DNA from 3 places in the Streptomyces sp. NPDC058637 genome. Region 3 is predicted to be linked to each of the others. Evidence: riboswitches for the same ligand, from Rfam matches in the RefSeq annotation. Region 3 holds a riboswitch; each other region holds the start of a gene.

Region 1 (6,937 bases), on a different contig from region 3:
GGCGAGCGCCTGGGCCCGGCGCTTCACCTCCGTACCGCGATTCTCACTCAGGGCCTGCGCGGGTGTTCCGGGCAGGCTGGGGTCGGGGGTGAAGAGCCATTCCAGCATCTCTTCGTCCTTGTAGCCGTCGTCCCTCAGGAGTGTCAGGGTCCCTGCGAGACCCTTGACCACCTTGTCGCCGTCGATGAAGGCGGCAGGCACCTGGAGCGCGCGGTTCCCACCACGTCGTACGGCGATCAGCTGGCCGTCCTTGACCAGCTGGCGTACACGCGTCACCTCGACATCGAGCATTTCCGCGATGTCGGGAAGGTGGAGCCATGCGGGGACGAGAGCATCGATCTTTGCGTCAATCTCGGTCACAGGGACAAGCGTGCCATCCCGGACCGACAGCCGGTAGCCGGGCCGACCGTACGGGGGCGCGCCGCGTCCCGGAGCGTCGCCGGTCCCGGTGGCGCGAGCAGGTTCCTAGAGTGTCGCCGACTTCAGCGGCACGGAGGGGTCCGCGGCGCGTTCCGGATCGATACGTGCCCCGGCCTCGACGAGTCTGCGCCCCTGGGCGAGGTCGCGCGGTCTGCCGACGGCCAGCACCGCGACCAGGACGCCCTCCCGCAGCCAGCAGACCGTCCAGGACGCCTCGGCGGGGTCGCCCCGCCAGAGCAGTGTGTCGGTACCCCGGTGGTGTCCGGCGTACTGCACGAAGCGGCCGAACTGCTCCGACCAGAAGTAGGGCACCGGGTCGTACGCCCGCGGCCGGCCGTCGGCCACGGCGGCGGCGACCGTCCGGGGACCCTGGAGGGCGTTGTCCCAGTGGTGGACGAGCAGCCGCTCGCCGTAGCGGGCGGAGGGGAAGGAGGCGCAGTCGCCCACGGCGTACACGTCGGGCAGCGAGGTGCGCAGGGAGCCGTCGGCGGTGACCGAGCCGTCCGGGCCCAGCGCGATGCCGGAGCCCGCCAGCCAGCCGGTGGCCGGCCGGGCACCGATGCCCACGACCACCGCACCGGCGGGGAGCACGCGGCCGTCCGTCAGGTGGACCGCGCCCGGTTCGACGCGGGCGACCCGGGCGCCGGTGAGGAGCTCGGCTCCGCTCCCGGCGTACCAGGTGGCCATCGGGGCGGCGACCTCGGCGGGCAGGGTGCCCGCGAGGGGGCGCCCGGCGGCTTCGACGACGGTGACCGCGCAGCCGGCCGCGCGGGCCGCGGTGGTGAACTCGGCACCGATCCAGCCGGCTCCGACGACCACGATGTCGTGCTGCCTCTCCAGGACGGGCCGCAGTCGTTCGGCGTCGTCCAGGGTGCGCAGCAGATGGACGCCGGGGACGCCCTCCGAGCCGGGCAGGGCGACGGGTTCGGCCCCCGTGGCGAGGACCAGGACGTCGTACGGGACGGGCCCGTCCGGGGTGTCCAGCTCGTGCGCGCCGGCGCGCAGGCCGGTCACGCCGAGGCCCAGGCGCAGGGTGATGTCCAGCGCCTCGAAGTCGACGTCGAAGGCGGAGCCCTCCGCGTTGCCGAGCAGGACCGCCTTGGACAGCGGCGGCCGGTCGTACGGCTGGTGCGGCTCGGCGCCGATCAGGGTGACGGGGCCCGTGAAGCCCTGTTCCCGCAGGGCCACGGCCGTCTGTACGCCGGCCATTCCCGCGCCGACGATCACCACACGGCGTGGCCGCTCCCGCACTGTCAGGTCCCGCGTCTGCTCGCTCACCCGCCCACCCTAATCATCTGACAGACCGTCAGGCGGGGAGCTCCTCCACCACGCTCGTCCCGCTGCCCTGCTGGGACTCCCACTCCCACCGCTCGTCCAGCCGCACCCGTCCGTCGGGGAGCTCCGTGACGACCGAGGCGCAGTGCCCGGCGGAGGTCGTCCCGTCCCGCTTCAGCTGGACGTAACGGAAGTCCAGCGTGTCCGCGTCCCGGGTGCCGACGAGGTGGCCGCGGACGACGTCACCGCCCGCGTACTCGGCCCAGATCCGCCCCTCCCGCTCGTGGTACGTGAACCGGGTGCGGGTGCCGACCTGGCCGGGGGCCTGGTCGGCGACGGGTGCGAGGACGAGTCCGTCGAGTGAGCGGGCCACGGTGGATGCTCCCTTACTGGCCATGGGCGGCGGGGTCTAGGCTGGCCACCGTAAGGCACTCGCGGGAGCCCGGACGCACCGGGCTGAGAGGGAGGCTGACCGGCCTCCGACCGTACGAACCTGATCCGGGTCATGCCGGCGAAGGGAGGGGATGGACGCCCATGCGCATCCGCGGGAACACCTCCGACGTCCTGGTCGTCGGGGGCGGGATCATCGGTCTGGTCACCGCCTGGCGGTCGGCCCAGCACGGCCTGTCCACGACGGTGGTCGATCCCGAGCCCGGCGGCGGGGCCGCCGGGGTCGCGGCCGGGATGCTGGCCGCCGTCACCGAACTGCACTACGGCGAGCAGATGCTGCTCGGTCTCAACGTCGCCTCCGCCGCGCGCTATCCGGCGTTCGTGGCGGAGCTGGAGGAGGCGGCCGGCCGGGGGACCGGCTTCCGCGCCTGCGGCACGCTGGCGGTCGCGCTGGACTCCGACGACCGCGCCCATCTGCGGGAGCTGCACGCGCTGCAACAGCGTTCGGGGCTGGAGTCGGAGTGGCTCAGCGGCCGTGAGTGCCGCCGCCTGGAACCGATGCTCGCCCCGGGGGTACGCGGCGGGCTGCGGGTCGACGGCGACCACCAGGTGGATCCCCGGCGGCTGGCCTCGGCCCTGGTCACCGCGTGCGAGCGGGCCGGGGTGGTCTTCCACCGGGCCTGGGCACGGCGGCTCTCCGTCACGGGCGGCCGGGCGACGGGCCTCGTCCTGACCGACGGCACGGAGGCCGCCGCCGGTCAGGTCGTCCTGGCCGGCGGCAGCCTGAGCGGCCGGCTCGAAGGACTGCCCGAGGAGGTCGTACCACCGGTCCGCCCGGTGAAGGGGCAGGTGCTGCGGCTGACCGTGCCGCCCGCGTACGCCCCCTTCCTCAGCCGGACCGTGCGGGCCGTGGTGCGCGGCAGCCACGTCTATCTCGTGCCCCGCGCCGACGGCGAGCTGGTCGTGGGTGCCACCAGTGAGGAGATGGGCTGGGACACCACGGTCACCGCGGGCGGGGTCTACGAACTCCTGCGTGACGCCCACGAGCTGGTGCCGGGCATCACCGAACTGCCGTTGACGGAGACCCGGGCCGGACTGCGCCCCGCGTCGCCGGACAACGCCCCGCTGCTGGGCCCGACCGCGCTGCCCGGCCTGCACCTCGCCACCGGACACCACCGCAACGGGGTGCTGCTGACACCCGTCACCGGCGATGCGATGGCCCAGGTGCTGACCACCGGCGAACTGCCCGAGGTGGCCCGCCCCTTCACGCCCGACCGCTTCGGCCCGTCCCGCGAAGCCCTCTCCCCCGCGCCCCAGGAGCAGCCCGCATGACAGAGCCCGTGCCCACCGCCGCGCCCGCCACGGCGTCCGAGCCGCTGTCCGTTCCCGTGTCCGTGCCGGATCGCGATTCGGCGTCCGTGCCGGTGTCCGGTCCGGCGTCCGTTTCCGTCAACGGGGAGCGCCGCGACGTGCCCGCCGGGACCCGGCTGGACGCCCTGGTCGCGACTTTGACCGCAGCGCACTCGGGGGTCGCGGCGGCGGTCAACGAGGCCGTGGTCCCGCGCGGCCGGTGGTCCGCCACCGTGCTCGCCGAGGGCGACCGTGTCGAGGTCCTCACCGCTGTCCAGGGAGGCTGACCGTGTCCGACGACCTCTTCACCCTCGGCTCCACCGTCTTCTCCTCCCGGCTGATCATGGGAACGGGCGGGGCGCCGAGCCTCGACGTGCTGGAGCGTTCCCTGATCGCGTCGGGTACCGAACTGACCACCGTGGCGATGCGCCGGCTCGACCCGACCGTGCGGGGCTCGGTGCTCTCCGTCCTGGAACGGCTCTCCGTCCGTGTCCTGCCGAACACCGCGGGCTGCTTCACCGCGGGCGAGGCCGTGCTGACCGCCCGGCTGGCCCGGGATGCGCTGGGCACCGACTGGATCAAGCTGGAGGTCGTGGCGGACGAGCGGACCCTGCTGCCCGATCCGATCGAGCTGCTGGACGCCGCCGAGGTCCTGGTGGACGACGGGTTCACCGTCCTGCCGTACACCAACGACGACCCGGTCCTGGCCCGGAAGCTCCAGGACGTGGGGTGCGCGGCGGTCATGCCGCTCGGCTCCCCCATCGGTTCCGGGCTGGGCATCCGCAACCCGCACAACTTCCAGCTGATCGTCGAGCAGGCCGCGGTTCCGGTGATCCTGGACGCCGGTGCCGGGACGGCCTCGGACGCGGCGCTGGCGATGGAGCTGGGCTGCGACGCCGTGATGCTCGCCTCGGCGGTGACCCGGGCCCAGGAGCCGGAGCTGATGGCCGCGGCGATGCGGCACGCGGTGGAAGGCGGGCGCCTGGCGTACCGGGCGGGCCGGATCCCGCGGCGCCACTTCGCCGAGGCGTCCTCGCCGGCCGGGGGCCGGGCGGTGCTGGATCCGGAGCGCCCGGCCTTCTGACCTGCGTGTCCGGGTGACCGCGCCGCGTCACGACTCACGCGTGTCCCTGTCACGGCTCGGCTCCAGTACGGCCCCGGGGCACCCGGGGCCGTCCGCCGTGTCCGTGGCGGCTCGTAGACTCGCCCCGTGGACACGACCCTCCAGGACCCCCTCGTCGGGCAGCTGCTCGACGGCCGCTACCGCATCGATGCGCGCATCGCCGTCGGCGGAATGGCCACGGTCTACCGGGCCCTGGACACCCGGCTGGACCGGGTGCTCGCCCTCAAGGTGATGCACCCCGCGCTGGCGACGGACGCGGTGTTCGTCGAGCGCTTCATCCGTGAGGCCAAGTCCGTGGCCCGGCTCGCGCACCCCAACGTGGTGGCGGTCTTCGACCAGGGCGCCCAGGGGGCGTACGTCTACCTGGCGATGGAGTACGTCGCGGGGTGCACGCTGCGCGACGTGCTGCGCGAGCGCGGGGCCCTGCAGCCCCGGGCCGCGCTGGACATCCTGGAGCCGGTCCTGGCCGCGCTCGGCGCCGCGCACCGGGCGGGTTTCGTGCACCGCGACATGAAGCCGGAGAACGTCCTGATAGGGGACGACGGCCGGGTGAAGGTCGCCGACTTCGGCCTGGTCCGGGCGGTGGGCACGGTCACGGACACCACCGGTTCGCTGCTGGGGACGGTGTCCTACCTCGCCCCCGAACAGATCGAGCACGGCACGGCCGACACCCGCTCCGACGTGTACGCCTGCGGTGTCGTCCTGTACGAGATGCTGACGGGCGGCAAGCCGCACACCGGTGGCACCGCCGCCCAGGTCATCTACCAGCACCTCAACGAGGACGTGCCGGCCCCGTCCGGTGCCGTTCCCGGCCTGCCGGCCGCACTGGACGCCCTGGTGGCGGTCGCCACGGCCCGCGGCCCCGAGGGCCGGCCCGAGGACGCGGTGGCCCTGCTGGCCAGGTCGCGCGAGGTGCGGGCGGCCCTCACCGAGGAGCAGCTGGACGCGGTGCCCCCGCAGGCCCGCGCGGAGACGCACGACGCCGCCGAGGACCGTACGAGCGTGATCCCGCGGGTGATCCCTGCCGGTCAGGGCACCGCGCACCACACGAGCCGGCTGGAGATGCCGCCCCTGCCGCCGGAGTCGCGGCGCGGCGGGCCCGGACGCTTCGCGGCGGTGCCCCGGCGCGGGTTGTTCGCCGCGCTCGTCGGCCTCCTGCTGGTGCTCGGGGTCGGCGCGGGTGTCTGGTACATCAACGCGGGACAGTTCACCCACGTCCCGTCCCTGCTGGGCCAGACCCAGAACGCGGCGGAGGGGCGCCTCTCGGACGCCGGACTCGACCTCAAGGGCGTCGAGCGCGCCTACAGCGACACGGTGAAGCGCGGCACGGTGATCAGCAGCGACCCCGGATCGGGCGAGCGGATCCGGGGCAACGACGCGGTGAAGCTGGTGGTGTCGCGCGGTCCTGAGATCGTGAAGGTGCCCGACGTCGAGGGTCTTTCCGTCCCCGACGCCCGGCGTGCGCTGAAGGAGGCGGGCCTGGAGCAGGGCATGGTGACCCGGGAGTTCGACGAGGAGGTCGTACGGGGGGACGTGATCCGTACGGATCCCGCCGTCGACACGGAGCGGCACGCCGGATCCGCGGTCGCGCTGGTCGTCAGCAAGGGCAGCCCGGTCGACGTCCCCGACGTCACGGGGCTCAACGCCGAGGACGCCACCGCCGCGCTGGACGAGGCGGGTCTCAAGGCGAAGGTGCTGCCCGGCCGGGTCGATTCGCCCGAGGTCGCGGGCGATGTCGCCGAGCAGTCGCCCGGCAGCGACCAGGAGGCGGCCGAGGGCGACACCGTCGAGCTCACGCTCTCCAGGGGGCCGAGGATGCTCGCCGTCCCCGACGTGACCGGGCAGGACGTCGACGCGGCCCGCGGCACACTGGAGGAGGCGGGCTTCGAGGTCGAAGTGGACCGGCCGTTCCTCTCCTTCGGCGACACGATCGCGAGCCAGTCGGTCAAGGGCGGTCAGAAGGCCGCCGAGGGCTCCACGATCACGATCAGAACCAAGGGTCTCTAGAACACATGCGCAATCCTGTGGGCGGACACGTCCCGGTGGCCGGCGGACTCGCCAAGGTCGGCCTCGACTACGCGCGGGAGCTCGCGGCGGAGGCCGTGCAGGTCTTCGTCGCCAATCCGCGCGGCTGGGCGACCCCGCCCGGCAATCCGGCGCAGGACGACCTGTTCCGCGCACAGTGCGCGGCGTCGGGGATCCAGGCGTACGTCCACGCGCCGTACCTGATCAATTTCGGCTCGCACACCGAGGCGACCGTGGAGAGGTCCGTCGACTCGCTGCGGCACTCGCTGCGCCGGGCCAGGGCGATCGGCGCCCTGGGGGTGGTGGTGCACACCGGGTCGGCGACCGGCGGCCGGCCGAGGGCCGAGGCCCTCG
Region 2 (6,937 bases), on a different contig from region 3:
GCATTCCGACTGGACGAGCTGGAGGCGGAACGCGCCGCCAACGACGGCGCCTATCTGCAGTTCGTGCGGGAACGCAACATGTCCGTCGGTTTGTACGCGCTGGACGCCGGTGAGCTCGACCCCCAGCAGCCGCACAACCAGGACGAGGTCTACTTCGTCGTCAGCGGCCGTGCCGCGATCACGGTCGGGTCGGAGACCACGCAGGTGGGCAGGGGGAGCGTCGTGTACGTACCCGCCGGTGCCGCCCACAAGTTCCACCACATCACCGAGGACCTCCGGGTGATGGTGGTCTTCTCCCCGCCGGAGGGCTGAGCCGCGGTGCCGGCGTTCCCTAGGGGATCGATCAGGGGACTTCAAGGGCTACCGGCCCTCCGCCGGCCCGCCCGACGCCTCTAGCATCGAGGCAGGAACTCACAGAGACGAGGTAAGGCGATGGCCGTGCGGGAGATTTTCGCGGGGATGCCCTGGTGGGTGAAGTGGGTCGCGGTGCCCCTCATCGTGATCGTCGTGTTCGGCGGTCTGATCGCCAGCGTGGTCGGGTTCGTCATCGGTCTGCTGTTCAAGCTGCTGGTCCTCGTCGTACTGGTCGGTGGTCTGGTCTTCCTCGTACGGAAGTTCATGGCGTCGTCCTCCCGCAGCGACTGGTAGCAACGGCGGGCGGACGCCGGATCGCGCTCGGTCCGACGGGAGGGTGGCTGGGCCGGCGATACGGCGATTAGCCCAGCTGAGCTAAGTCCAGGTCGAAACCCCCTTCGTGACGGAACGTGCCGATACAGTGGCGTACCGCTGCCGCCGGCTGGGAAGTGACCGTCCGTCACCATTCTGCTCAGTGGTTTGTGCGACCGTCCGGTCCTTGGACCTCAGGCTCGCGGCGGGCCCGCGGGGGCGGCCCCCGCGGGAGGGCTGAACGCCCGTCACCATGCCTGGGGGTGACCTGTGACCACGGCATCGAGTTCCGCTGCCCCGACCTTGATCGGTTCGGTTCAACGGGCGTTGAGGCTGCTGGAGGCTGTGGGTGCCCATCGGGACGGGGCGCCCGCGAAACAGCTCGCGCGGGAAGCCGGGCTCCCCCTTCCCACGGCCTACCACCTGCTGCGCACCCTGACCCATGAGGGCTATCTCCGCAGGGAGAACGGCGTCTTCCTGTTCGGCGCCGCAGCCGAACGACTGGCCGGCGGCAGGCCGCCGATCGCCCGCCCCGGTGTGATCGTCGACTCGCTCGCACACTGGGCGAAGGCCATCGGTACGCCTGTGTACTGCGCCCTCTTCAGGGAGGGGGAGATCGAGATCATCGCGGTGGCCGATACACCCGCCGCTCCCGCCGTGGACGAGTGGGCCTCCTTCAGCGAGACGGGTTATGCCCACGCCCTCGGGCAGTGCCTGTTGGCCCAGCTCGACGAGAAGGCGCGCGAGGACTATCTGGACCGGCACCCGGTCCAGCAGCTGACGCGTTACTCCGTACGGGACCGCGACATGTTCCTCGACCGGCTCCGATCGATGAAACGTACGGAACCTGTCATCGAGCGACAGGAATACGTGCTGGGAACGGTCTGCGCGGCCATTCCGATCACTGTGGGTCCCGCTGTGGCGGCGATGGCTGTTTCCCTACCCCTGGACCAAGAGGAACGGTTGCTCGCTGCAGTCGAACAACTACGCTGCGAAGTGACCACTCTCTTGCGCTCGTTCGTGTTCTCTATCAGTATCTGAAAAATCACTCCTTGTGATCTGCTATCGCGTGCACCACGATGGCGTCAATAGGGCCATGGGGGATCATTCCTGGCCAGATTCATCTACTGCGGGGTTGAACGATGCGCGAGTCGGTTCAAGCAGAGGTCATGATGAGCTTCCTCGTCTCCGAGGAGCTCTCGTTCCGTATTCCGGTGGAGCTCCGGTACGAGGTGAGCGATCCGTACGCGATCCGGATGACCTTCCACCTGCCGGGTGACGCCCCCGTCACCTGGGCATTCGGCCGTGAGCTGCTGCTCGACGGTCTCAACAGCCCGAGCGGTGACGGCGATGTGCACATCGGTCCGACCGAGCCCGAAGGGCTTTCGGACGTGCACATCCGCCTCCAGGTCGGCACGGACCGTGCGCTCTTCCGCGCAGGCACGGCCCCCCTTGTGGCATTTCTCGACCGGACGGACAAGCTGGTGCCATTGGGACAGGAGCACACGCTGGGTGACTTCGACGGCAACCTCGAAGAGGCCCTCGGCCGCATCCTCGCCAAGGAGCAGAACGCCGGCTGACGAATGGGGATCCATGGCCGAGGACATGGGATCCCCGGCCGGGCGAGCCCTTGATCCGGGCGGTGGACCACTGCGAACGGCGATCCGGGGCGTGTCCGGCGTCCGCTCTCATGCCTTACGGCGTCGGCCCCTCCCGGTCCGCACGGGTGCAGGAGCTTCGGCTTCCGCGCCGAGCCCCGTGCGGTCCGCGGAGACCACCAGGGCCGCGAGCGCCGTCGTCACCGGCACCGAGGCGACCAGCCCGATCGATCCGACCAGGGTCCGGACGATCTCCATCGCGACCAGCTCGCTGTTGGCCACTGCCCCGACACTGCTCTGGGCGATCGAGAAGAGCAGCAGCAGGGGCAGCGCCGCGCCCGCGTAGGCGAGGACGAGCGTGTTGACGACCGAGGCGATGTGGTCGCGGCCGATTCTGATGCCCGCCCGGTAGAGGCCGCGTACGCCCATCGCCGGGTCCGCCTGGTGCAGCTCCCAGACCGCCGACGTCTGGGTGACGGTCACGTCGTCGAGCACACCGAGTGAGCCGATGATGATGCCTGCCAGCAGCAGGCCGCTCATGTCGATCTCCGGATACAGGCCGTGGATCAGACCGGTGTTGTCGTCGGTGTTGCCGCTGAGGCTCGCCCAGCCGATGAAGAGTGAACCCAGCAACCCGATCAGCAGCAGGGAGATGAGCGTCCCGATGACGGCGACGGACGTCCGGGCCGTCAGCCCGTGGCAGGTGTAGAGCGCGATCAGCATGATGGCGCTGGCCCCGATCACCGCGACCACCAGCGGGTTCGAGCCCTGCAGGATCGCCGGCAGGATGAACAGGGTCAGCACGGCGAACGACACCGCCAGCGCGATCAGCGCCATCAGCCCGCGCATCCTGCCCACCGCGATCACCGCCAGGGCGAAGATGCCCGCCAGCAGGGCCATCGGGAACGAGCGGTCCACATCCGTCACCGAGTACTGCAGGTCGCGGGGCGCGTCAGGTGCGTACGCCACGACCACGCCCTGCCCCTCCCGCAGTTGCCTGGGGGCGTCGGGCTGGATGACCTCGACGAACGTACGGCCCTTCTCGTCACCGGTCGTCACCTCGACCGTGGCCTTCTTGCACTCCCCCGACTGCTCGTTGACGGCCTCACGCCCCGAGGGCGTCGAGGTGTCTCCGGTCGGTGGCACCTGCGCGGCGTTCACGGCCGCGCAGTCGACGTCGACGACCTTCACCACCTTGCCGTCCTGGGTCTGCCGGTCGAAGCCGACGCCGGTGCGCTCGTGGTCGGGGGCGCCGCCGGGCCAGAACGCCACGAGGCCGACGAGAACCGCGGTGGCGAACGGGATCAGCACGGCTGCGATGACCTTGCGAAGGTGCTTGGACACGGGTGCGGCAGGGCCGTGGCTGTGTGAGTGGCCGTGCGCATGACTCTCGGTGCTGCCGGATGCGGGGCCGTGGGGTTCGGGGGCGCTTCGGGGGGACGTCACCCGCCGATCATCCCAAGAACGGGGGAGGCCCTCTGGCCAGCACGCCAGAAGGGACGCTAGCGTGGGGGCACCTTTGCACACGCGGGAGCTCGGAGCACCGGGCTGAGAGGGCGCTGACCTCCGTACATCCGTACGGGACACGCTGCGCCGACCGACGAACCTGTTACCGGGTAATGCCGGCGTAGGGAGTAGGTCTCATGACCACAGCGGACGCACGCACGCCTGCCTCGCAGCAGAATGCGCAGAACGACCGGAATGCGGCGGACGGCGAGGCCGGGAAGTCCATCGGCTGGCACAAGGGATACGTCCAGGGCTCGCGCCCGGACCTCCGGGTGCCGGTCCGTCAGGTGCACCTCACCAACGGCGAGGACGTGACGCTGTACGACACGTCGGGGCCGTACACCGATCCCACCACCGAGACCGATGTCCGGCGCGGTCTCGCCCCACTCAGGGAGAACTGGATCATCGGGCGCGGGGACACCGAGGAGTACGCCGGCCGGCCCGCGCGCCCTGAGGACGACGGGCTCAAGCACACCTCGCCGCGAGGCGGCCTGCGCAACCTCGACGCGGTCTTCCCCGGCCGTCCCCGGCAGCCCCGCCGCAGCCGCGACGGGCAGCCGGTCACCCAGCTCGCGTACGCCCGTCGGGGTGAGATCACCCCGGAGATGGAGTACGTGGCGATCCGGGAGAACGTCGAACCGGAGGTCGTGCGTGAGGAGATCGCGGCGGGCAGGGCGGTCCTGCCGGCCAATGTGAACCACCCGGAGATCGAGCCGATGATCATCGGTAAGCGGTTCCTTGTGAAGGTCAACGCGAACATCGGCAACTCCGCGGTCACCTCCTCCATCGAGGAGGAGGTGGACAAGATGACGTGGGCCACCAAGTGGGGCGCCGACACGGTCATGGACCTGTCCACCGGCCGCAACATCCACACCACGCGTGAGTGGGTCCTGCGCAACTCCCCCGTGCCCATCGGCACCGTCCCCCTCTACCAGGCCCTCGAGAAGGTCGACGGCCGGGCGGAGGAGCTGACCTGGGAGATCTACAAGGACACCGTCATCGAGCAGGCCGAGCAGGGCGTCGACTACATGACGGTGCACGCCGGTGTCCGTCTCCCGTACGTCCCGCTGACCGCCCGTCGCAAGACCGGCATCGTCTCCCGCGGCGGCTCGATCATGGCGGCGTGGTGCCTCGCGCATCACAAGGAATCGTTCCTCTACGAGCACTTCGAGGAGCTGTGCGAGATTCTCGCGGCCTACGACGTGACGTACTCGCTCGGGGACGGGCTGCGCCCCGGTTCCATCGCCGACGCCAACGACGAGGCGCAGTTCGCCGAACTGCGGACGCTCGGCGAGCTCAACACCGTGGCCAAGCGGTTCGGTGTCCAGACGATGATCGAGGGCCCCGGGCACGTCCCGATGCACAAGATCAAGGAGAACATCGACCTCCAGCAGGAGATCTGCGAGGAGGCGCCGTTCTACACGCTCGGCCCGCTGACCACCGATGTCGCGCCCGCGTACGACCACATCACCTCGGGCATCGGGGCGGCCATGATCGCCTGGTGGGGCACGGCGATGCTCTGCTACGTCACGCCCAAGGAGCACCTGGGGCTGCCCAACCGGGACGACGTGAAGACGGGTGTCATCACCTACAAGATCGCCGCGCACGCGGCGGACCTGGCCAAGGGGCATCCCGGGGCGCAGGAGTGGGACGACGCCTTGTCGGACGCACGGTTCGAGTTCCGTTGGGAGGACCAGTTCAACCTGGCGCTCGACCCGGACACGGCACGGGAGTTCCATGACGAGACGCTGCCGGCCGAGCCGGCGAAGACCGCGCACTTCTGCTCGATGTGCGGCCCCAAGTTCTGCTCGATGAAGATCTCCCACGACATCCGGCGGGAGCACGGGGGCGAACAGGCCGACATCGAGGCCGGGATGGCGGAGAAGTCCAAGGAGTTCGCGGCGGCCGGAAACAGGGTCTACCTGCCGATCGCGGACTGAGTCCGGCGCGCTTGCCGGGCGTCCGGCGGGCGGGGTGCGCGCGGGTGTGTTCGACGGCGCTGTCCTGGGCAACATGCCCCCGGGGGCAGCGCCGTTGGGCTGTTCATCAGGTTGTACGCATACATCCTGGATCGCATGAACAATGGCCTATTTAAGGCGTTAAGACCTCTCCTGCCTTGGTTTCAGGCGGTGTTCGGAGACGGTAAGGACACGGAAGCGTGGCAGGTAGATGTACGTTTCGCCGGGTGTCTTCCTGCGCTTGACCGGTTCCTTATCTGTGCCTTACCTTCCGCTGTGCTTGGCCGAAAGAATGTGCGTCCCGAACACGGGGCGCCAGGGGAGGGAATCACAGTGAACTGGTACCTGGGCGTACTCAAGAACTACGCGGGCTTCAGCGGGCGTGCGCGCCGCAAGGAGTACTGGATGTTCGTGCTCTTCAACGCGATCGTGGCCGTGGTCCTGGCCGGGCTCGGCGTCGCCATCGAGAGCCAGATCCCGTACGGCATCTACATCCTCGCCACCCTGGTCCCCTCGCTCGCCGTCATCGTGCGCCGCCTGCACGACACGGGCCGCTCCGGCTGGTGGTTCCTGATCGCCTTCGTGCCGCTCGTCGGCGGCATCGTCCTTCTCGTCTTCACGTGCATCGAGGGTGCGCGTGAGGCGAACGAGTACGGCGCCAACCCCAAGCTGGCTCCGCAGGGAGTCTGACGGGACGCTCCGACGGGGTCGGAGCACAGCACGCCGACGGCAGAGGCCGGGCGCAGCCGCGAGCTGCCCCGGCCTCTGCCGTTCGCGGTGGTACGGGCCGCAGGCCCGGCGCACGGTACCGGAAGGCGGACAGGCCGGCCGTGACTGTTCCGGACCCGGCTCCGGATCGGGCATCGGCTCCGCATCGGGCATCGGCCCCAGATCGGGCATCGGACCCGGCTCGGGCACCGGCTCGACCCGACCGGCCGGATCACTCCGGCTGGTGCTCGGGGCCCCCGAAGTCCGGACCGGTGAAGTCGGGGCTGGTGAAGGTGGGACGCGTGCCCGCCGAGGGGCCGTCCCGCGGCCCGGAGAAGTCCGGGCTGCTGTAGCCGATCTTCGGGATGCGGTTCGGTGAACGGTGCGGGGTCCGTGCGGCGGGCCCCGCGGTCGGGTCGGCCAGGGCGTCCCGGAGGAAGGGCAGGATGCCGCGCTCCAGCAGGGCGTGGCGCCAGGCCTCCCTGGCCCGTGCCACGTCCT
Region 3 (6,937 bases):
TCCCTCATCTCCGAGGACAAGACGTCCGGCGTCCTGCTCGAGCTGAAGTGCGAGACGGACTTCGTCGCCAAGGGCGAGAAGTTCCAGACCGTCGCCAACACGCTCGCCGCGCACGTCGCCGCGACCTCCCCGGCCGACATCGAGGCGCTCCTCGCCTCGGAGATCGAAGCCGGCAAGACCGTCCAGGCGTACGTGGACGAGGCCAACGCCAACCTCGGCGAGAAGATCGTCCTGGACCGCTTCGCGCAGTTCACCGGCGGTTTCGTGGCTGCGTACATGCACCGCACGATGCCCGACCTCCCGCCGCAGGTCGGCGTCCTCGTCCAGCTGGACAAGGAGAACGCCGAGGTCGCCAAGGACGTCGCGCAGCACATCGCCGCCTTCGCGCCGAAGTACCTCAACCGCGACGAGGTCCCGGCCGAGACGGTCGAGAACGAGCGGCGTGTCGCCGAGGCCACCTCGCGTGAGGAAGGCAAGCCCGAGGCCGCCCTCCCGAAGATCGTCGAGGGTCGCGTCAACGGCTTCTTCAAGGATGTCGTCGTCCTGGAGCAGGCGTTCGCCAAGGACAACAAGAAGTCGGTCCAGAAGGTCCTGGACGAGGCCGGTGTCAGCCTGACGCGTTTCGCGCGCATCAAGGTCGGCATCTGAGTCCGTCCGTGAACAACGGTGGACCCCGATAGGGTCTGGTGCAGTCGTCGGCCGCACCCATGCCGGACGACCGCAGAACTGACGAGGAGGCCATTGCCGCTGAGGGACAACAGACCCACGGCAATGGCCTTCTTCGTATGTGCACGAGGAGAATCTCCATGAACAAGGGCGCGGACGCCACACAGGGTGACCACAAGCGCGACGACGGCAAGATTTCCGGACGCTTCATGCTGAAGCTGTCCGGCGAGGCCTTCGCCGGCGGCGGGGGTCTCGGTGTCGACCCCGACGTCGTGCACGCCATCGCCCGCGAGATCGCCGCGGTCGTACGCGACGGCGCGGAGATCGCGATCGTCATCGGCGGCGGCAACTTCTTCCGTGGCGCCGAGCTCCAGCAGCGCGGCATGGACCGGGCGCGGTCCGACTACATGGGCATGCTCGGCACGGTCATGAACTGCCTGGCGCTGCAGGACTTCCTGGAGAAGGAAGGCATCGACTCGCGCGTCCAGACCGCCATCACCATGGGTCAGGTCGCGGAGCCCTACATCCCGCTCCGTGCCGTACGGCACATGGAGAAGGGGCGTGTCGTGATCTTCGGTGCCGGTATGGGGATGCCGTACTTCTCCACCGACACGACGGCCGCCCAGCGCGCCCTGGAGATCGACGCCGAGGCGCTCCTGATGGGCAAGAACGGGGTGGACGGGGTCTACGACTCCGACCCGAGGACCAACCCCGGCGCGGTGAAGTTCGACGCACTGGAGTACGGCGAGGTCATCGCCCGCGACCTCAAGGTCGCCGACGCCACCGCGATCACGCTCTGCCGCGACAACCAGCTCCCGATCCTCGTCTTCGAGCTGACCACCGAGGGCAATATCGCCCGCGCGGTCAAGGGTGAGAAGATCGGCACGCTCGTGAGCGACCGGAGCACCCGGGCCTGACGGCCCTGAAGGATGGACAACGGCCTGCCGGTCGGACACCGTGCAGGTGAGGACGCGACGCAGGATCCGCAGGGCCCGACGACGCCGGGTCCACTCAAGACACGCAGGAGCACGTGGTGATCGAAGAAATCCTCCTCGAGGCCGAGGAGAAGATGGAGAAGACCGTCGTGGTCGCCAAAGAGGACTTTGCCGCGATCCGTACCGGCCGTGCGCACCCGGCGATGTTCAACAAGATCGTCGCCGACTACTACGGCGCGCTGACCCCGATCAACCAGCTGGCCTCGTTCTCGGTTCCCGAGCCGCGGATGGCCGTGGTGACCCCGTTCGACAAGACCGCGCTGCGCAACATCGAGCAGGCGATCCGCGACTCCGACCTCGGCGTCAACCCGAGCAACGACGGCAACATCATCCGAGTGACGTTCCCGGAGCTCACCCAGGACCGCCGCAAGGAGTACATCAAGGTCGCCAGGACCAAGGCCGAGGACTCCAAGATCTCGATCCGGGCGATCCGCCGCAAGGCCAAGGAGACGCTCGACAAGCTCGTCAAGGACAAGGAGTCCGGCGAGGACGAGGTCCGTCGTGCGGAGAAGGAGCTCGACGACACCACCGCGAAGTACGTCGCACAGGTGGACGAGCTGCTCAAGCACAAGGAAGCCGAGCTGCTCGAGGTCTGATGAACGACTCCTCCTGGGGCGCCCCGCAGGGAGCCGGTTACTGGGGTGCGCCCGAGATGGGGGCCGCTTCGGCGGGTCCTGCATACGATGTGCACGGCGCCCAGCAGACTCGGCCCATGCCCATCGTGCCGGACGTTCCCGACGCAGGTAGAGACGCTGACGACCGCGACGACCGGAACGGGGACGCCGCCGCGCGTGTCGGCGGCCCCCTGTTCCGTGACGAGAAGCCGCAGGAGCCCATGTCCGCCCCGTTGCCGTCACCCCCGCCGCATAAGAAGCGCGCGGGGCGTGATCTGCGTGCTGCCATAGGGGTCGGCCTCGGGCTCGGCGCGGTCGTCGCCGGATCGCTCTTCATCGTCAAGGCCGTCTTCGTCGGTGTCGTCGTGCTCGCGGTGGTGGTGGGGCTCTGGGAGCTCACCTCCCGTCTCAAGGAGCGCAAGGGGATCAACGCCCCTCTCGTGCCGCTCGCCGTCGGTGGCGCCGCCATGGTGGTCGCCGGCTACGTGCGGGGCGCGGAGGGTGCGTGGGTCGCCATGGCGCTCACGGCGCTCGCGGTCCTCGTCTGGCGGATGACGGAGCCTCCGCAGGGTTACCTCAAGGACGTCACGGCCGGTGTCTTCGCCGTGTTCTACGTGCCGTTCCTGGCGACGTTCGTCAGCATGATGCTCACCGCGGACGACGGTCCGTGGCGGGTGCTGACCTTCCTGCTGCTCACGGTGGTCGCCGACACCGGCGCGTACGCCGTCGGCTGGCGCTTCGGCACGCACAAGCTGGCACCGCGGATCAGTCCCGGGAAGACCCGCGAGGGCCTGTTCGGCGCGATCGGCTTCGCGATGGTCGCCGGCGCGCTCTGCACGCAGTTCCTGATCGACGACGGCAGATGGTGGCAGGGGCTCCTGCTGGGTTTCGCCGTGGCGGCCAGCGCCACGCTCGGCGACCTGGGCGAGTCCATGATCAAGCGGGACCTCGGCATCAAGGACATGGGCACGCTCCTGCCGGGTCACGGCGGCATCATGGACCGGCTCGACTCGCTGCTGCCGACCGCGCCGGTCGTCTGGCTGCTGCTGGTGCTGTTCGTCGGATCCAGCTGATCAGGCTCCGTACACACGCCGCCTGACCTGCGGTTCTTTCGGTTGAGGGTCCGTTGTCCACAGGGCGGCGGGCCCTTACTCGTATGTCTGCGACACTGGAAGAACCATGCCTAAGCCCGGAGAACTCCAGTTTGTCGCGCCCCGCGGAGCCAAGCAGCCGCCGCGGCACCTCGCCGACCTCACCCCCGACGAGCGCAAGGAAGCAGTCGCCGCGACCGGCGAGAAGCCCTTCCGCGCCAAGCAGCTGTCGCAGCACTACTTCGCGCGGTACGCGCACGACCCGGCCGAGTGGAACAACATCCCGGCCGGGTCGCGGGAGAAGCTCGCCGAGGCGCTGTTCCCGGACCTGATGTCCGTGGTGCGCCACATCAGCTGCGACGACGACACCACCCGTAAGACGCTCTGGAAGCTGCACGACGGGACGCTCGTCGAGTCCGTCCTCATGCGCTATCCGGACCGGGTGACGATGTGCATCTCGTCGCAGGCAGGGTGCGGGATGAACTGCCCGTTCTGCGCGACCGGGCAGGCCGGCCTCGACCGCAATCTGTCCACCGCCGAGATCGTGCACCAGATCGTGGACGGGATGCGGGCGCTGCGCGACGGCGAGGTTCCGGGCGGACCCGCGCGGCTGTCCAACATCGTCTTCATGGGCATGGGCGAGCCCCTGGCCAACTACAAGCGGGTGGTCGGGGCGATCCGACGGCTGACGGACCCGGAGCCGGACGGCATCGGACTCTCGCAGCGCGGGATCACCGTCTCCACGGTGGGCCTGGTGCCGGCCATGCTGCGATTCGCCGACGAGGGCTTCAAGTGCCGCCTCGCCGTCTCGCTGCACGCCCCGGACGACGAGCTGCGTGACACCCTCGTCCCCGTGAACACCCGCTGGAACGTCCGGGAGGTCCTGGACGCGGCGTGGGAGTACGCGGACAAGTCCGGCCGGCGCATCTCCATCGAGTACGCGCTGATCCGGGACATCAACGACCAGGCGTGGCGGGGCGACCGGCTCGGACGGCTGCTCAAGGGCAAGCGGGTCCACGTCAACCTGATCCCGCTGAACCCCACGCCCGGCTCCAAGTGGACCGCTTCGCGGCCCGAGGACGAGAAGGCGTTCGTCGACGCGATCGCCGCCCACGGTGTGCCGGTCACGGTCCGGGACACCCGTGGCCAGGAGATCGACGGAGCCTGCGGACAGCTCGCCGCCTCCGAGCGCTGAGACCCGGTACGGCCCGGCGAGCCCGGGCCGTACCGGCCGGGCGAGCCCGGTCGGCCGGGCCTCCGGAGAGCGTCGCGCCGCGCCGGTACACAGGGCGCGTCGCACCGGTACGGCTGGTTCACCAGCCGGAATCGGCCGGTGTAGCCTGGTCCGAAAATCAACTTCATATTCCGACAGGGGAGCGCCACAGCGCTGAGAGTGCGGCACCGAGGACAGGTCGGCCGCAGACCCTCTGAACCTCGCCCGGGTCATTCCGGGTAGGAAGTTCGGACATTACTCAAGCTGTTGCGCCCTGCCCGCTCACGGGGCGGTCGGGGCCGCGTCTCTTCCTGGTCAACTCCAGGAGGAATCACATGAACACCACCACGAAGTACGCCGCGACGGCGCTCGCCGCCGCGCTGGGCGTCACCGTGCTCGCCGGCTGCGGCGGCACCGACGGCGACGCCTCAAGCTCCGCGGACTCCAAGACCGTCACCCTGGTCAGCCACGATTCCTTCAGCGCTTCGAAAGCCGTCCTGGAGGCGTTCACGAAGGAGACCGGTTACGAGGTCAAGGTGCTGAAGAGCGGTGACGCCGGCGCCGCGCTCAACCAGGAGATCCTGACCAAGGGCTCCCCGCGCGGCGACGTGTTCTTCGGCGTCGACAACACGCTGCTCTCCCGCGCGCTGGACAACGGCCTGTTCACGCCGTACGAGGCGAAGGGCCTCGACCGGGTCGCGGCGGACACCCAGCTCGACTCCGCCGAGCACCGCGTCACGCCCGTCGACACCGGTGACATCTGCGTCAACTACGACAAGAAGTACTTCGCGGACAAGAAGCTCGACCCGCCACAGTCCTTCGACGACCTGCTGAAGCCCGCCTACAAGAACCTCCTCGTCACCGAGAACGCCGCGACCTCCTCGCCCGGCCTCGGCTTCCTCCTGGGCACGGTCGCCACCTACGGCGAGACCGGCTACCAGGACTACTGGAAGAAGCTGAAGGACAACGGGGTCAAGGTCGTCGACGGCTGGGAGCAGGCGTACAACGAGGAGTTCTCCGGCTCCGCGGGGGGCAGGAAGACCAAGGCCGACCGGCCGCTCGTCGTCTCCTACGCCTCCAGCCCGCCCGTCGAGGTGCTGTACGCCGAGCCGCAGCCCACCGAGGCACCCACCGGAGTGGCTACCGGAACCTGCTTCCGCCAGATCGAGTTCGCGGGCCTGCTGGACGGTGCGAAGAACGAGGCCGGAGGCAAGGCGCTGCTGGACTTCCTGATCGGCAAGCGCTTCCAGGAGGACATGCCGCTGAACATGTTCGTGAACCCGGTCGCGAAGGACGCGAAGCTGCCGGAGCTCTTCACGAAGTTCGGTGAGACCGTCGACGAGCCGACGACGGTGGCCCCGGAGAAGATCGCCAAGAACCGTGAGCAGTGGGTCCAGTCATGGTCCTCGCTCGTCGTGAAGTAGTCGCGCGTCCCCCGCGCGGGGGGAACGCGGTGCGGTTCGGCCTGATGGCCGTGCCCGTCGCGTTCTTCGCGCTGTTCTTCGCCTACCCCGTCGTCGCGATCGTCGGCCGGGGGCTCAGGACGGACGGCGTCTGGCAGTTCGGCCGGATCGGCGAGGTGCTGAGCCGGCCGGACATCCTCGGTGTCCTCTGGTTCACGACCTGGCAGGCACTCGCCTCGACCGCGCTCACCCTGCTGATCGCGCTGCCGGGCGCCTACGTCTTCGCCCGGTTCGACTTCCCGGGCAAGAACCTGCTGCGCGCCGTCGTGACCGTGCCGTTCGTCCTGCCGACCGTCGTCGTCGGCACGGCCTTCCTGGCGGTGCTGGGGCGCGGCGGATTCCTCGACGAGCTGTGGGGCGTGCGGCTCGACACCACGGTCTGGGCGATCCTGCTCGCCCACGTGTTCTTCAACTACGCGGTCGTCGTACGGACCGTGGGCGGTCTGTGGTCGCAGCTCGACCCCCGCCAGGAGGAGGCCGCCCGGGTACTCGGCGCCGGACGTCTCGCCGCGTGGCGGCGGGTGACGCTGCCCGCGCTGGCTCCGGCCGTGGCCGCCGCGGCCCTGGTGGTCTTCCTCTTCACGTTCACCTCCTTCGGAGTCGTCCAGATCCTCGGCGGTCCCGCGTACTCCACGCTGGAGGTGGAGATCTACCGGCAGACCGCGCAACTGCTCGACCTGCCGACGGCCGCCGTGCTGACCCTGGTGCAGTTCGCCGCGGTCGGCGGGATCCTCGCCGTGCACGCCTGGACCGTGCGGCGCAGGGAGACGGCGCTGAAGCTGGTCGACCCGGCGCAGACCGCCCGCCCGCCGCGCGGATTCGGGCAGCGCGCGCTGCTCGGCGGGGTGCTGCTGACGATCCTGTTGCTGATCGTGGTGCCGCTCGGCGTGCTGGT

What was found. A riboswitch is a leader RNA that binds a small molecule or an ion and turns the genes downstream of it on or off. The one in region 3 is predicted to bind thiamine pyrophosphate.
Region 1: another riboswitch for thiamine pyrophosphate. It lies ahead of thiO (glycine oxidase ThiO); the one in region 3 lies ahead of ACFWVP_RS26725 (thiamine ABC transporter substrate binding subunit).
Region 2: another riboswitch for thiamine pyrophosphate. It lies ahead of thiC (phosphomethylpyrimidine synthase ThiC); the one in region 3 lies ahead of ACFWVP_RS26725 (thiamine ABC transporter substrate binding subunit).

Annotation. Positions count from the first base shown of each region.
Region 1 is NZ_JBHXRD010000044.1:44,409-51,345, reverse strand. Features, by position in the region: gene ACFWVP_RS31645 (Rv2175c family DNA-binding protein) at 1-360, opposite strand, end outside; gene ACFWVP_RS31640 (NAD(P)/FAD-dependent oxidoreductase) at 466-1,698, opposite strand; gene ACFWVP_RS31635 (hypothetical protein) at 1,727-2,068, opposite strand; TPP riboswitch at 2,120-2,232, shown strand; gene thiO (glycine oxidase ThiO) at 2,230-3,417, shown strand; gene thiS (sulfur carrier protein ThiS) at 3,510-3,722, shown strand; gene ACFWVP_RS31620 (thiazole synthase) at 3,725-4,519, shown strand; gene pknB (Stk1 family PASTA domain-containing Ser/Thr kinase) at 4,646-6,565, shown strand; gene ACFWVP_RS31610 (deoxyribonuclease IV) at 6,571-6,937, shown strand, end outside.
Region 2 is NZ_JBHXRD010000010.1:211,273-218,209, reverse strand. Features, by position in the region: gene ACFWVP_RS13165 (cupin domain-containing protein) at 1-312, shown strand, start outside; gene ACFWVP_RS13160 (DUF5326 family protein) at 439-648, shown strand; gene ACFWVP_RS13155 (IclR family transcriptional regulator) at 937-1,707, shown strand; gene ACFWVP_RS13150 (SsgA family sporulation/cell division regulator) at 1,809-2,246, shown strand; gene ACFWVP_RS13145 (YibE/F family protein) at 2,355-3,710, opposite strand; TPP riboswitch at 3,782-3,915, shown strand; gene thiC (phosphomethylpyrimidine synthase ThiC) at 3,908-5,710, shown strand; gene ACFWVP_RS13135 (DUF805 domain-containing protein) at 6,062-6,418, shown strand; gene ACFWVP_RS13130 (hypothetical protein) at 6,669-6,937, opposite strand, start outside.
Region 3 is NZ_JBHXRD010000031.1:13,809-20,745, reverse strand. Features, by position in the region: gene tsf (translation elongation factor Ts) at 1-648, shown strand, start outside; gene pyrH (UMP kinase) at 807-1,583, shown strand; gene frr (ribosome recycling factor) at 1,700-2,257, shown strand; gene ACFWVP_RS26735 (phosphatidate cytidylyltransferase) at 2,257-3,348, shown strand; gene rlmN (23S rRNA (adenine(2503)-C(2))-methyltransferase RlmN) at 3,455-4,561, shown strand; TPP riboswitch at 4,727-4,843, shown strand; gene ACFWVP_RS26725 (thiamine ABC transporter substrate binding subunit) at 4,915-6,003, shown strand; gene ACFWVP_RS26720 (ABC transporter permease) at 6,048-6,937, shown strand, end outside.